DNA from 2 places in the Arthrobacter sp. P1_D4 genome. Region 1 is predicted to be linked to the other one. Evidence: predicted binding sites of a transcription regulator. Region 1 holds the regulator's gene; the other holds the start of a gene.
What was found. Region 1 encodes HrcA, which represses chaperone genes, less so after heat shock. Its sites were predicted from a motif close to TTNGCACTCGNNNNNNNCGAGTGCNAA; they were not measured.

Region 1 (7,843 bases):
GGGTCTTGGTGACGAACGGCGCGTACCGGACCTTGAGCGTCAGCCCAATCACGGGGCGACCTTCGGCCACAACGTCCTCCAGGACGCGCGCTGTCAACTCCCTCACGGCGTCGTCGACCTGGGCGGGCTCGGTCAGGTCGCGCTGGAAGGTGGTCTCCCGGCTATGCCCGCGGGCAACCCACGGGGTGTCGTCCACAACGCTGGCGCCGTCCCCGCGTCCGAGCTCCGCGTACCAAGGTCCCATCCTGGGGCCGAACTCCGGGACCAGGTCCTGGGGGTCGGACGCGGCTAACTCGGCCACTGTGTTGATGCCGAGTTTGGCCAACCTGCCCGACACCTTGGTTCCGACGCCCCAGAGCTCCTTGGTGGGCCGACTGCCCATGACGTCGAGCCAGTTCGCGGCAGTGAGACGGAAGACGCCGGCCGGCTTGCCGAAACCGGTGGCGACCTTGGCTCGTACCAGGGTGTCGCCGATCCCCACGCTGCAGTGCAGCTGCGTTCGCTCCAGGACAGCGGCCTGCACCTGCCGGGCGTAGGCTTCCGGATTCTCTGTCTCGGTGCCTACGAAAGCTTCATCCCACCCGAGGACCTGCACGGTGGCGCCGGGCTGCGCGCGCAGGGTAGCCATGACCGTTTCAGACGCCGCGAGGTAAGCCTCCTGATCGACGGGCAGGATCACAGCGTCGGGCACTTTCCGGGCGGCAATGCGTAAGGGCATTCCGGAACCCACGCCAAACGCCCTCGCTTCGTAGGACGCCGTCGACACCACGGCGCGTTCCGTGGGGTCGCCCCGACCGCCGACAATGATCGGCTTGCCAGCAAGCTCCGGCCGCCGGAGCACTTCGACCGCCGCGATGAACTGGTCGAGATCGACGTGCAGCACCCAAGGGATTCCGCTCACGGCACCAGTGTGCCCTAAACATCCCTTGCAGGCATCGGCTCTCCACCAAGCCTGGCCGGACTCGCCGTCGTCAACGTGCCCTCCCGTGCCCGGCGCTGCTGCGTACCGAAATGTTTGGAGACCGGGTGCGGACAACGTTGGGCGCAAAGGCCGACGATCTGGAAAGCGTCGAACTCCTGGCCCTGACGCCCTACGCAGACCTCCCCGCAACGGCGGGGAAACGACCCCGCCTCCGCGATGGGCAGGCCCATGGACTGATACGCCTGGTGCTGCGTCCCCTCGCCCGGACCACGTCAGTGCAAGGAACCACAAGCGGACGCCATTAGGTATCAACTTTGTATCGGCCTCATATCGTTCCCGTTGCAGTTCCGGCGCCAGGGCCCAAACCCGGCTGCCGCGCCGCGCCCGTGTGCCATGCTGGAATCCGGCTGTCCCGGGATCGCCGGACCGGCCTCCGGCCGGTGAGCGATCGGGCGGCCGTCAGCGGCCGGCTACGGCTACAAACGGATCATCACCGCGGAACGCGGGGCGTAAGACGAAGGGACAGCGGCATCAGGAAGCGTGGAGTTCAGCAGCCATCGGCGGGGCGCGTCCGCCGCGTCGCGCTGGCGTTGGCGCTGCCTGCCGTGCTCGTCCTGTCCGGCTGTGTGGCGACGCCGCAGAGCGGCATCACAAATTCCAGCAGCCCATCTGAGCTCATTCCCGCCCCGGCGTCGGGCGCCCCCACCACGAGCGCACCGCTCGAGACTGCCCAGACGTCGAACAAGGCTCCGGTGTATTGGATCGGCCGGGCCAATGACAACGCATTTCTCTACCGCGAGTTCCGCGACGTTCCGGATCAGGACAATCCCGTCACCCGCGCCCTGCGGGTCATGATGTCGCAGAAGCCCTTGGACCCGGATTTTTTCACGCCCTGGCAAAATCCGAAGAAGCTGGCGACGTCGATTTCCGGCAAGAACGTCATCACGGTGGATGTCTCCGCTGATGCCTTCAACAGCAACGTGGATGCGGCCATGGCCGAGCGCGCCATCCAGCAGCTCGTCTACACGGCGACAGCTGCCGCGGCCAGCGCCGGCCTCATCGATGCCGGACAGCAGGTCCAGGTGGTTGTGCTGGTGGACGGTCACACCGACTACGTCGCCTTCAACCATGTCCGCCTGGGCGAGCCGACGTCCCGCAGCGCCGGGATGGTGGCACCAGTGTGGATCATTGATCCGCAGGAGGGCACGTCCGTGGCCGACGGTTCGGTCAAGATCAGTGGCCGCAGCACCGTCCAGGGCGGGAAGCTCCGCTGGGCGATCCTCAAGGTTGACGGCGACGGCGACAACGCCAAGACCGCGTATCTTAACGGCAGCGCGACGGCCTCCGCCGATGCAGCCCGGCCCGGGCTGTTCACCTTGTCCGTGAACCTCGGCCCGGGCAATTACGAGGTCCGGGTGTCCCAGGTGGACGCATCCGACAGCGCCAAGGAAGTATTCCAGGACACCCGCGGGTTTACGGTCAAATAGCCGTCACCTCAACAAGGCATCACGTCACCTGCGGCGACGGCTGCCGCAGGTCACCAGCGGCCGAGGATGTCGCTGGCCAGCACGGTGGCGGCGGGCCCGGCCGTGGACGAACGCAGCACATGGTGCCCCAAAAGGGCCGTAACTGCGCCGGCGCCGCAAAGCCGGGTCACCTCCCGCGGGCTGATGCCGCCTTCCGGACCCACGATCAGCAGGACCTCACGGGATCCGGCAGCGTCTGCCACAACCTCGCCGGGACCAACACTTTCCAGCCAGGCCTCGAGTACCTGCCGCAGCGGGCGCACGGCGTCTTCATGCAGGATAACGGCGAGGTCTGCCGCCGCTACCGCCGTCTGCAGCCCGGCGCCGTCGACGGCGGCCCGGACCTCGGGAATCCATGCCCGGCGCGCCTGCTTGGCAGCTGCTGTCACCACCGACTGCCACTTGGCATGCGCCTTCGCGGCCCGCTCCGCCTTCCACCGCACAATGGACCGCTCGGCCTGCCAGGGAATGACGGCGTCGATGCCCAACTCGGTCGCGGTCTCGGCCGCCAGTTCATCGCGGTCGCCCTTGGCAAGGGCCTGGACCAGGACCAGCCGTGTTCCGGGCCGTAGTTCCTCAGCCAGGCCCACGCATTCGACGGTCAGCTCCCCGGCAGCGACGGCTGTCACGGTGCCGGTCAGGCGCTTGCCGGCGCCGTCCGCGATGTCGACGGCTTCGCCGACGCCGATCCGTTTGACTGTGACGGCGTGGCGGGCCTCGGTGCCCCCGAGGACGAAGGCCGAGCCGGGGACCTGCTGGTCCAGGGTGCCTGGGGCGGTGAAGAAGACCGGGTTGCTCACCGCTACAGGTTACCGAGCCGGTCCCGCAGTTTGGCGAAGACGCCGCCGCTGGCCGCGAGCTTTCCTTCCGTGAGGTGCTCGCCGCGGTGCTTGGCCAGCTGACGGAGAAGTTCTTCCTGGACGTGATCGAGCTTGACCGGTGTTTCCACCTGCAGGTGCACCTTCAGATCACCGCGGCCGTGGCCGCGCAGGTGCGTGACGCCGAGACCGCGAAGGGTGATGATCTCGCCGGACTGGGTGCCGGCCTTGACATCGATCTCCTGCTGTCCGTCGAAGGTGTCGAGGGATATTTCGGTGCCGAGCGCGGCCGCCGTCATGGGAATGTTGAGGCTCGCGTGGAGGTCATCGCCCTCGCGCACGTAAGTGGCGTCGTTGTTGACCCGGATCTCCACGTACAGGTCCCCGGCGGGGCCGCCGGCGGGGCCTGCCTCGCCCTGGCCGGACAGCTGGATGCGGGTGCCGGTGGCCACGCCGGCCGGGACCTTGACGGTGAGGGAGCGGCGGCTGCGGATCCGGCCCTGGCCGCTGCATTCGTTGCACGGGTCCTTGATGACGGTGCCGAAGCCCTCGCAAGACCCGCAGGGGGCGGACGTCATGACCTGGCCCAGGATGGACCGCACGGCGCGCTGGACCTGACCGCTGCCGCCACAGATGTCGCAGCGGACCGGGTGGGTGCCTTCCCGGCAGCAGGACCCCTCGCAGGTGGGGCAGATGACGGCCGTGTCGACCTCGAGCTTTTTGTTCACGCCGAACACCGCATCGCGGAGGTCGATCCGGACGCTGATCAGCGCGTCCTGGCCGCGGCGGACCCGGGACGACGGGCCGCCCTGGCCGCCACCGGCGCCGAAGAAGGTCTCGAAGATGTCCTGGAAGGCGAAGCCCTGGCCCGAGTAGCTGCCGCCGCCGAACCCGTTGTCGGTACCGTTCTCGTTGCCCGTGGTGTCATAGACCCGGCGCTTCTGCGGATCGGAGAGGACCTCGTAGGCGTGCGTGACGGCCTTGAACCTGTCCGAGGCGTCCTCCCCGGGGTTCACGTCCGGGTGCAGGGTCCGGGCCAGTTTCCGGTAGGCCTTCTTGATCTCCTCCCCCGATGCGTCGCGGGAGACTCCAAGAACGTCGTAGTGGCTGCTCAAAGTGTGTATCTCTTCCTTGTTGTACTGCCTGTGGGGCACTGCCTGTGGGGCAAGAAGTCGTATTCGGTCCCGGGCCTGTCAGGGGCCCAGGATCCTCGAAAGGTAGCGGGCCACCGCTCGGACGGCGGCCATGGTGGTGGGATAGTCCATCCGGGTGGGCCCAAGCACGCCGACCTTGGCCGTGGCGTCCGGCCCGTAGGCGGTGGCCACGACCGAGGCCTCGGCGAGACCGTCGTAGGGGTTTTCCCGGCCGATGCTGACGGTCACACCGCGCGGGTCTTCGGCCATTTCGCTGAGCAGGCGGAGCATGACCACCTGTTCCTCGAGGGCCTCCAGCACGGGGCCGATGCTGAGCGGGAAGTCCACATTGGAGCGGGCCAGGTTGGCGGTGCCGGCCATGACCATGCGCTCTTCACGGCTGCTCGTGGCCAGGGCCTCAAGGCCGCGGGCCAGCGCCTGGGCTGCTCCGCGCCGCGCGGGCGGGCCGCCGGCAACGACGGCGGGCAGCAGCTGCGGCATCAGGCTCAGCGGTGTACCGGACAGGCTGGCCAGAAAGCTGGTCCGCAATTCCGCCAGCGCGTCGTCGGGAATGTCCTGCCCGACGTCGATCACGCGCTGCTCCACTTTGCCCGTGTCCGCGATCAGGACCGCCAGCACTTTCCGGGGCGCCAGCAGCACGAACTCGATGTGCCGCACCCGGGCGCGGCTGCGCAGCGGATACTGCACGACGGCGACCTGGTTGGTCAGGTGCGAGAGGAGCCTCACGGTCCGGTCAAGGATGTCGTCGAGGTCCTCGGATCCTTCCAGCAGCGCCTGGATGGCCCGGCGCTCGGCCGGCGACAACGGCTTCACCGCCGAGATCTGGTCGACGAACAGCCGGTAGCCCTTGTCAGTGGGGATCCGGCCGGCGCTCGTGTGCGGTGCCGTGATCAGACCCTCGTCTTCCAGCGCCGCCATGTCATTTCGGATCGTGGCGCTCGAGACGCCGAGATGGTGCCGTTCAACGAGCGCTTTGGAACCAACGGGCTCACGCGAATGGACGTAGTCCTCCACGATGGCGCGCAGCACTTCGAGTTTGCGCGGTTCGCTCACGCTCCACCTCCTGTCGACTGTCCCGCAGCCGGTGCCACTCCCCTCGCCCGTCCGGGTCCACAAATGGTGCACGGACGGCCCGCCACAGGACAAGGGTTAGCACTCGACATGCCTAAGTGCTAACCAGTCTAATATGAGTCGCCGCGTTGTTAGCATTGGATTCGCTCCAGGCGTGGCCCGCGGGAACGCGATTCCCGTCACGCCGGCGCCGAGACCGTGGCAGCCGCTGCCGTTGCCGCGTCGTCGCGGTCCGGTTCCGCCCCCGGAGAGTTCCACCGACCGCCCGTACATTCCGAGTGCAAAGTTAGCGTGTAGAGATGTCGTACCAGAACTGGGGACCCCAGGACCTGTCCGCCCCCGCCAAGACCCAGTTGCCGGAAGTCCCGGTGGAACGCGGGATGGTCCTCGAGGAGGTCCAGTCCGGTTGGGTGGGCGCCGTCACCCGGGTGGAGAAGTCCGGCGGCATGCACGTGGTGGCCTTGGAGGACCGGCGGGGCAAGTCGCGGTCCTTCCGCCTCGGCTTCGGCTTCCTCTTGGACGGCCAGCCCATCCGCCTGATGCCGCCGGCCCCGAAGAAGACGGCACCGGCCGCCGGGGCCGGCCGTACGGCGTCGGGCTCGGTGCGGGTGGCGGGGCAGCGCGCACAGGTGGCCAAGGCCAGCCGCATCTGGGTGGAAGGAAAGCACGACGCCGAGCTGGTGGAGAAAGTGTGGGGCGATGACCTCCGGGTGGAGGGCATCGTCGTCGAGCCCCTGCACGGCATTGACGACCTCGCGGCCGCCGTGGCGGACTTCGGCCCGGGCCCTGGCCGGCGCCTCGGCGTACTCGTAGACCACCTCGTGGCCGACTCCAAGGAGTCGCGGATCGCCGACGCCGTCATGGCCTCACCGGGCGCCGCCGGCAACGTCCTGATTGTGGGGCACCCCTACGTGGACGTGTGGCAGGCCATCCGGCCCGCGGTCCTCGGGATCGAGCAGTGGCCCGTGATCCCCCGCGGCACGGACTGGAAGACCGGGATCCTGATGGCTTTCGGCTGGCCCCACTCCACAAAGGAGGACATCGGCCTCGGCTGGCAGAAACTCCTGGGGGCTGTCCGCAGCTACGCTGATCTGGAGGCGTCGCTGCTTGGCCGCGTGGAAGAGGTCATTGACTTCCTCACCGTGCCCTAGTCCGCCGCGGCGGCCGCCCCTGATCTCCATTTCCGGGCCCGAGCAAGTATTCTTGAAACGGCGGCCGCGCTTCTAGTGCGGTCCCGGCTATTTCAGGCACAACCCAGGCAGCAACGCATCACCGCAATCCGAAGGGCTACACCGTGGCAGATAACGCACGCGAACACACGGGCAATCAGGCTGGCCATGGCCAGCCCCCGTACCATGGCGTTCCGGCAAACGCGCTGCCGCTGACGGCCAGCGAGGACCGCCAGTGGGCCACGCTCGCGCACTTCGGCGGCATCCTGGGCTGCGTGCCGTCGCTGCTGATCTACCTCATCTTCAAGGACCGCGGCCCGTTCACCGCACAGGAATCCAAGGAAGCCCTCAATTTCACGCTGCCGCCGACCCTCGCCGCGGTGCTGGCCAATCTGCTGGTCTTCATCCCGGTGGTGGGCAACCTCTTCGCCGTGCTCGCCACGGTGATCTGGATCGCCGTGACCTGCTTCTCGGTGGCGGCCGGCATCCACGTCAACCGCGGCCAGCCGCACCGCTACGAGTTCAACCTGCGCTGGATCAAATAGCCGGCCTGCCCGGACCAAGCAAGAGAGCCGGCCGCCGCCCGTCAGGGGCAGCGGCCGGCTCTCTTTTGTGCGGCAGGGTGTGTTGTGGCCGCTGATGCGGCAGCCAACTAGTGGAGGCTTTGCCGGGCAGACTAGTCCGGCAGGATCCTGCGGACGACGGCGTCGGCCAGCAGCCGGCCCTTAAGCGTGAGAATGAGGCGGCCTTTGAAAGCCGCTGCGGGGTCCACGAGGCCGTCCGCGATCAGCCCTGCGACAGCGTGCCTGCCGGTGTCCCCCAGGCCGCCGAGGCTTGGGATGTCGAGTCCGGAATTGAGCCGGGCCTCGAGCATGACCCGTTCCACGTTGCGGGTCTCGGAGTCCAGCGTTTCGCGTCCGGCGGCGGGTGAAGCGCCGGCGCCGAGGCGGTTGGCGTAGGCGGTGGGGTGCTTGACGTTCCACCAGCGGACGCCGCCCACATGCGAGTGTGCCCCCGGCCCGATGCCCCACCAGTCGTCCCCGCGCCAGTAGGCGAGGTTGTGCCGGCAGGCCTGTTCGGGGGTGCGGGACCAGTTGCTGACCTCGTACCAGTTGAGCCCGGAGGCGGACATCAGTTCGTCGGCGAGTTCGTACTTGGCGGCGTGGTCGTCGTCGTCGATTTC
Region 2 (7,843 bases), on a different contig from region 1:
CGACGGCGCGCAGGTCCCCGCCGTGCTCGGCGGCGACCCGGCGCTGCCGCTGGTAGCCGGCGCCGCGCTCGATGATCTTCTCGACGTCGGCCAGTTCGGCGCTGCAGCCCAGCTTCGCCGCCACCGGCTCAAGCCGCTTGAGCGTCTCGCGCAGGTGCTCCGTTACGAGCTGCTCGTTGCCGTCGGCGTCGAGGATGATGATCGCGTCCAAGCCATACCGGGCCGCGCGCCACTTGTTTTCCTGCACGTGCCACGGGGGCATCGTGGGAATGGTGCCGCCGTTTTCTAGCGTGGTGGAAAATTCGTCGACAAGGCACTGCGTCAGCGCCGCGATCGCCCCGACGTCCTCGAGGGTCGCCAGGCCGTCGCAAATGCGCATCTCGATGGTGCCAAGCGCCGGAACGGGGCGGATGTCCCACCGGATCTCGGAGAGCGTGTCAATCACGCCGGTGGTGAACATGTCCTGGACGTAGGACTCGTAGTCCTCCCAGCTGGCGAACTGGAACGGCAGCCCGGCGGTGGGCAACTGCTGGAACATGAGGGCGCGGTGCGAGGCGTATCCGGTGTCCTCGCCGCCCCAAAACGGGCTGGACGCGGAGAGCGCCTGGAAGTGCGGGAAGTAGTTGACCAGGCCGTCCAGCACCGGAAGGACCTTGTCCCGGCTGTCCAGTCCGACGTGCACATGGACGCCGTAAATGACCATCTGCCGGCCCCACCACTGGGTCCGGTCAATGAGCTTGGCGTAGCGTGCCTTGTCCGTGACGGGCTGCAGCTGGGGCGGGCTGAAGGGGTGACTTCCGGCGCAAAAGATCTCCACGCCCATCGGATCGGTCACGTCCCGGACAGCCGCGAGCGAGCTGCTCAGGTCCGCCTTGGCCTCCGCGACGGTGGTGCAGATGCCGGTGACGAGCTCCACGGTGTTCAGCAGCAGCTCCTGCTTGATGTGTGGGTGCTCGTCGTCCTCATTGAGTTCGGGATGCCGGGCCGCGACGCCGCGCAGCACCTGGTTCGCCACGGAGGCCAGCTCACCGGTCTCGGCGTCGACGAGCGCCAGCTCCCATTCCACGCCAAGAGTCGACTGCCTTGATGAAGCGAACTCGATCTTCATGTGGTCCCTTCACTGTTCTGCTGTCGCTGGCCGTGGTCCTGGCGGGGAAATGCGCCGGCAAACGTCCTCGGACATGCCTCTGGACATGGCACCGGCGGTGTCACGTGCAATTTCCCACACACCAGTGCGCCAGCCGGGCGGCCGGCAGGGCTACGGGTGGTCCAAGTCTAGTGCAGGGGCGGCCCCAGGACGGTGTCAAAGTTGCCGCTGGTGCGTGAGTGTATTCACAACATCGCTGGTCAGCGACGGCGCGCGCGGTTGCGCGTTGGGCTGCGGGTAGCCGGAGCGATCCTGGCGTTTAATGGAGCTGTGCCCATTCTGAACAAAGACATGACCCTGTGTATCTCGCTCTCGGCCCGGCCCAGCAACAACGGGACGCGCTTCCACAACCACCTGTACGAACAGCTGGGCCTGAACTGGATCTACAAGGCCTTTGCCCCCACCGACCTCGCCCAGGCGATCGCCGGGGTGCGCGGCCTCGGCATCCGCGGCTGCGCCGTGTCCATGCCTTACAAGGAGGACGTGATCGCCCTCGTTGACGTCATGGACCCGTCGGCGAAGGCCATCGACTCGGTCAACACCATCGTCAACGACGGAGGCCGGCTCACGGCGTACAACACCGACTACACCGCAATTGAGCAGCTCCTGCAGAGCAATGCAGTCCCCACGGACTACTCGGTGCTGGTCCTGGGCGCCGGCGGCATGGCTAAGGCCACCGTGGCCGCGCTGCGGGATGCCGGGTTCAAGGACGTGACCGTCGTGGCCCGCAACGAGGGCCCCGGCCGCGCCCTGGCCGAACAGTACGGCTTCGCCTGGCGCCCGGACCTTGGTTCTGCGGCGTCCGGTACCGGCACGGCGGACATGCTCATCAACGTCACCCCCATCGGGATGGCCGGAGGCCCGGACGCCGCCGCGCTGCCGTTCCCGCAGGAGGCCATCGACGCCGCCAAGGTAGTCTTCGACGTCGTCGCGCTCCCGGCCGAGACACCGCTGATCAAGGCTGGCCGCGCGGTCGGCAAGACCGTGATCACCGGAGCCGAGGTCGCCACGATCCAGGCGCTCGAGCAGTTCGTGCTGTACACCGGCGTCCGGCCGACCGACGAGCAAATCCGGGCAGCCGAGGACTTCACGCGGGCCCAGTAGCCATCTGGCCCACTAGCCCTGTAGCCCAGTTGCCCGGCCGCTTCGCTGAGATCCGGCGGCGGGGCACTGCGCCGGTGGGATCCCGCTGGCGGGGTCCCGCTGGCGGGCTAGACGGGCTCCACCGAGACGGCCACCCGGTCCTCGCCGATCCTGGTGAGGACCAGGGTGGCTGCTTTCTTGTCCTTGTGCTTTGCGCTGCCGCCGGGCAGGAGTTGCTTGCGCAGTTCTTCGGGCGTGACAGCCATACCGCGCTTCTTGATGTCCAGGACTCCGATGCCTTGATCCTTGACCCAGGCCTTGAGTGCCTTGACGTTGAACGGCATCACCTCCAGGACCCTGTAGGCCTTGGCGAACGGGGTGTCATGCAGCCCCGGGGCGCAGATGTAGGCGATGTGCTCGTCCACGAGGTGCCCGCCCAGCTGGAGGGCGACGTCGGCCACCAGGCCGGCGCGGATCACCGCGCCGTCGGGCTCGTACAGGTACCCCTCCACGGGTCCCACGGGCGCCACCGGGCCGGCACCGAAGTCCTCGCCGCTGGTGAGTTCAGCGGAACCAAGGGGCCCGAGCACGAGGGCCGCGCGCCGCACCCCGGGACGCCGCACCGCGTTGAACCACAGGGCCACCTCGGTCACGTCCCCGCCCACGGAGACCCACTGCGCCTCGCAGCCGGCCGGCACGGAATCGTGCGGCATGCCCGGTCCCATCTTCACGCCGACGGCGCGGCCGGAGCCGGCGAGTGACTCCACGAAGGACAGCGGCGGGGAGAAATCCTCCGGATCCCAGATCCGTTTGGTACCCGAGGTGGACGTCGTGCGCCGGGCCGGGTCGAGCCAGACGCCGTCGACCCCCTCGAGCGACACCGACGTGGCATCGGAATGGACCACCGTGGCATTGCGGAACGGGATCAGGTTCATCGTGGCGCAGGCGGCTGTGGCCTCGTCCATTTCCACGGCGGTGACCACCAGGTCCAGGGATGCCAGGGCCATGGAGTCCGCCCCGAGCCCGCAGCCGAGATCCGCGACGTGGCCGATCCCGGCCTCCGCGAACCGCTGCGCGTGCCGTGCCGCCACCGTGAGCCGGGTGGCCTGTTCCAGGCCGGCCTTGGTGAAAATCATCTGCCGGGCGAATTCGCCGAATTTGGCCTCGGCCTTGGTCCGCAGCCGGGACTGGGTGAGCACGGCCGAGACCAGCTCGGGGGAGTGGCCGGCCTTGCGCAGCGACGCCGTGAGGCGGAAGGCCTCGTCCTCGCGGTACGGGCCCAACGACGCCAGCAGCTCCCAGCCCTCGGGGGTGAGGATCGGGGCAATATGTTCCTGCGGTGCGTCAGTCATGCCATCCAGCGTAGTTGAGGTCCGCGGGCGCGCTGTGACCGGACGGCGGGGGCTAGGCTTGATGGCATGGAAGACAGCGGCACAGGCGACAGCATCTCAGCGGACACGGCCGGGCAGGACACGGTCGGCAACGACGACGCCGGGCAGGAGCGCCGGCGCCCGCAGGGACTGGCCCGCTACGCAAAACCGGCGCTGATCGCCGGAGCGGTGATCGCAGTCGTGTCCGTCGCACTTTTGGTGATTATCTTCTTCCTCGATTCCTTCAACGCCACCGTGTATTCCGTCGGCGGCAAGAACGTCCAGGACGCCACGGACGAGGCCAGGGCCATCCGCGAGACCTATGCCGCGGCCCGGCTCGGCGGCATCATCTTCCTCATCGCCGGCATTCTGCTGGCCGCCGCCGGCGCCGTGCTGATGTTCCGGCACCGGAATGACGAGGGCCAGAACACGGACGAAGACGACGGCGAGGACGTGGACTTCGACGACCTCGCAGACCAGTAGCCAGCCAGTAGGCGCGCGAATGGGCGGGCTAATGGGCAGGCGCCCGCACCGCCAGGCAGTGCCAACGGCCACGGGCCACGGGACATGCCCAGCCTCCTGCGCCGCGAATGGACATGTCCTCCCCGGTAGCCCGCACCCGTTGGGTATGTCCACCGCTGAGCTTCAAGAGTGGGCATTTCCTCCCGGGTAGCCGACGCTCGTTGGGCATGTCCATCGCTCAGCAGGGGCACAGAGCATGAGGCCCAAGTGTCCTCTGGCCGCAACGAAGAATGGGCATGGCCCTCTGGCCCGGCCGCCGTCGTTGGGCATGTCCATCGCTCAGCAGGGGCACAGAGCATGATGCCCAAGTGTCCTCTGGCCGCAACGAAGAATGGGCATGTCCTCCCGGGCAGCCCACGCACGTTGGATATTTCCGCTCCGGCGGCCCGTATCCGTTGGGCATGTCCATCGCTCAGCGCGGGCAGTGAGCATGAGGCCCAAGTGTCCTCTGGCCGCAGCAAAAAATGGGCATGTCCCACGGGGGGAAATGTTCACCCGGAACGAATTTCTGGCACTCGCCTTGACCGAGTGCTAACCATTTACATAGAGTCGTCATTAGCACTCTCCCTAGGAGGGTGCTAACACATGAAGCGCGTTCCGCCAGGCACGCTGCCGGCACCGCGACGACGGTCTGTGCGCCTTGGCATCACCGCTTCATAGTCCACGAATTTGCTGACGAAAAGGAGAGGTCCGAGTGTCGGTCTCTATTAAGCCTCTTGAGGATCGTATTGTTGTCCGCCCGCTCGAAGCCGAGCAGACCACGGCTTCCGGCCTGGTTATCCCGGACTCCGCGCAGGAGAAGCCGCAGGAAGGCGAAGTTGTTGCAGTAGGCCCCGGCCGCTTCGATGACAACGGCAACCGCGTTCCCGTTGACGTTGCCGTCGGCGACGTCGTCATCTACTCCAAGTACGGCGGAACCGAAGTCAAGACCGGCGGCACCGAGTACCTCGTACTCTCCGCCCGCGACGTTCTGGCGATCGTCGTAAAGTAACTCTCTTGGACCCCCGCGCAGCCGATCCTTCGCAATGAACGGATCAGTTGCGCGGGGTTCTGTCTTGAAAGGACAAAACCATGGCAAAGCAGCTTGCGTTTAACGACGCTGCCCGCCGGTCGCTTGAAGCCGGCATCGATAAGCTCGCCAACACCGTCAAGGTCACGCTGGGCCCGCGCGGCCGCAACGTCGTACTGGACAAGAAGTGGGGCGCCCCCACGATCACCAACGATGGTGTGACCATCGCCCGTGAAGTCGAGCTGGACGACCCCTACGAGAACCTTGGCGCGCAGCTTGCCAAGGAGGTCGCCACCAAGACCAACGATGTTGCCGGCGACGGCACCACCACCGCCACCGTTCTGGCCCAGGCCCTGGTCAAGGAAGGCCTGCGCAACGTAGCGGCAGGCGCCGCACCGGGCGAAATCAAGCGCGGCATCGAGGTTTCGGTCGAGGCCGTTGCCGCCCGCCTGCTGGAGAACGCGCGCCCGGTTGAAGGCACGCAGGTTGCCAACGTGGCCGCAATCTCCGCCCAGAGCGACGAGGTCGGCGAGCTCCTGGCCGAGGCGTTCGGCAAGGTCGGCAAGGATGGTGTGATCACCATCGAGGAGTCCTCCACCACGCAGACCGAGCTGGTCCTGACCGAGGGCATGCAGTTCGACAAGGGCTACCTGTCCCCGTACTTCGTCACTGACGCGGAACGCCAGGAGGCCGTCCTCGAGGACGCCCTGATCCTGATCAACCAGGGCAAGATCTCCTCGGTGCAGGACTTCCTGCCGCTGCTGGAAAAGGCGCTGCAGAGCTCCAAGCCGCTCTTTATCATCGCCGAAGACGTCGAGGGCGAGGCCCTGTCCACGCTGATCGTCAACCGCATCCGCGGCACGCTGAACGTCGTCGCCGTCAAGGCGCCGGGCTTCGGTGACCGCCGCAAGGCCATGCTGCAGGACATCGCGACCCTCACCGGTGCGCAGGTTGTCTCCGCGGAGCTGGGCCTGAGCCTGGACACCGTTGGCCTTGAGGTGCTCGGCACCGCACGCCGCATCACGGTCACCAAGGACAACACCACGATTGTCGACGGCGCCGGTTCGGCCGAGGACGTCGCCGCCCGTGTTGCCCAGCTGCGCGCCGAGCTGACCCGGACCGATTCGGACTGGGACAAGGAAAAGCTGCAGGAACGCCTGGCCAAGCTGGCCGGCGGCATCGGCGTGATCAAGGTTGGCGCTGCCACCGAGGTTGAGCTGAAGGAAAAGAAGCACCGCATCGAGGACGCCGTGTCCTCCACCCGCGCTGCCCTCGAAGAGGGCATTGTGGCCGGCGGCGGCTCCGCCCTCATCCACGCGCTGAAGGCGCTCGACGAGGACCCCGCCGTTCAGGCCCTCGAAGGTGACGCGGCTGCCGCCGTCGGCATTGTCCGCCGCGCCCTGACCCAGCCGCTGCGCTGGATCGCCCAGAACGCCGGCTTCGACGGCTATGTCGTCGTTGCCAAGGTCGCCGAATCCGCCGTGAACCAGGGCTTCAACGCCAAGTCCGGCGAATACGAAGACCTGATCGCCGCCGGCGTGATCGACCCCGTGAAGGTGACGCGTGCGGCTCTGCGCAACGCGGCCTCCATCGCGGCGCTGGTCCTCACCACGGAAACCCTCGTGGTGGAGAAGCCGGCTGACGAAGACGAGCACGCAGGGCACAAGCACTAGGCTCTGCCCGCAGGGGACGGTCCGGCATCTGCCGGGCCGTCCCTTTTTCTGTCGATTCACTGCTGCCGTTCTGCCGTGTTCGTGGCCGCAAGTTGCCGTGATTCTGGCAGAGTTAACCCGTCAGGTGCCGCTCCAGCGTCGCGGGTTCACTGGAAACTCCCACGTTGGCATGCCTCAATGGGGATCAGTGGCCGCCGTGGCGATTGGCCATCAAAATTACGTTTTGGTAACATGGAGGCTTTGGTTATCTGGTTGAGGGGTAGTTCTATGACACAGCAAGGAACCTTGCCCCGGCCTGCCCGGCAGAATGCCGCGGCGGGGCACGATCCCGCAGCCAAGTCCGGCCGAAAATCCACCTTCAGGCCCGAAATCCAGGGACTCCGGTCCCTCGCTGTGCTGATGGTCATGACCTATCACATCTGGCTGGGCCGGGTGTCCGGCGGCGTGGACGTTTTCCTGCTGATCTCGGCCTTCCTCATGACGCTGCAGTTCGTGGGCCGCTACGAGCAGGGCCGGTCCATGGCCCTCATCAAACACTGGCTGCACCTGTTCCGGCGCCTCGTCCCGGCCGCCGTCACCGTCCTGGTGGCCATCCTTGCCGCAACGGTCCTCTTCCTGCCCCGGACCCGGTGGATGGAAATCATCAACCAGGGCTGGGCCTCGCTGGGCTATGCCGAGAACTGGCTCCTGCAGGCCCAGGCGACGAACTACTACGCCGCGGACCACAGCCAGGCCAGCCCCTTCCAGCATTTCTGGTCCCTTTCGATCCAGGGCCAGGTCTTCATCCTGTGGCCGCTCATTTTTGTGGGGGCCGCGGTCGCCGCCAAGCGCTTCAGGCTCCGCTACCGCGTGCTGCTGTGCTACGTCTTCGCCGTGATCTTCGTTGTTTCGCTGCTCTACTCGATCGTCTTCACGCAGGCGAGCCAAACGGAGGCGTACTTCGACACCTGGGCCCGGCTGTGGGAGTTTGCCCTGGGCACGCTCGTGGCTTTGGCCCTTCCTGCCCTGCGGCTTCCGCGGGGCTGGCGGGTCGGGCTTG

Region 2: groES (co-chaperone GroES) is a predicted target of HrcA. The motif match lies at 4,631-4,657, and genes of this name have one in related genera.

What each region holds. Positions count from the first base shown of each region.
Region 1 is NZ_JBFUAU010000002.1:590,691-598,533, forward strand. Features, by position in the region: gene AC1D0A_RS03780 (DNA polymerase IV) at 1-901, opposite strand, end outside; gene AC1D0A_RS03785 (GerMN domain-containing protein) at 1,528-2,409, shown strand; gene AC1D0A_RS03790 (16S rRNA (uracil(1498)-N(3))-methyltransferase) at 2,460-3,248, opposite strand; gene dnaJ (molecular chaperone DnaJ) at 3,251-4,381, opposite strand; gene hrcA (heat-inducible transcriptional repressor HrcA) at 4,460-5,473, opposite strand; gene AC1D0A_RS03805 (DUF3097 domain-containing protein) at 5,791-6,642, shown strand; gene AC1D0A_RS03810 (DUF4870 domain-containing protein) at 6,786-7,205, shown strand; gene hemW (radical SAM family heme chaperone HemW) at 7,337-7,843, opposite strand, start outside.
Region 2 is NZ_JBFUAU010000009.1:169,206-177,048, forward strand. Features, by position in the region: gene AC1D0A_RS10930 (glutamate--cysteine ligase) at 1-1,108, opposite strand, end outside; gene AC1D0A_RS10935 (shikimate 5-dehydrogenase) at 1,418-2,251, shown strand; gene AC1D0A_RS10940 (class I SAM-dependent methyltransferase) at 2,359-3,582, opposite strand; gene AC1D0A_RS10945 (hypothetical protein) at 3,649-4,083, shown strand; gene groES (co-chaperone GroES) at 4,817-5,113, shown strand; gene groL (chaperonin GroEL) at 5,194-6,804, shown strand; gene AC1D0A_RS10960 (acyltransferase family protein) at 7,072-7,843, shown strand, end outside.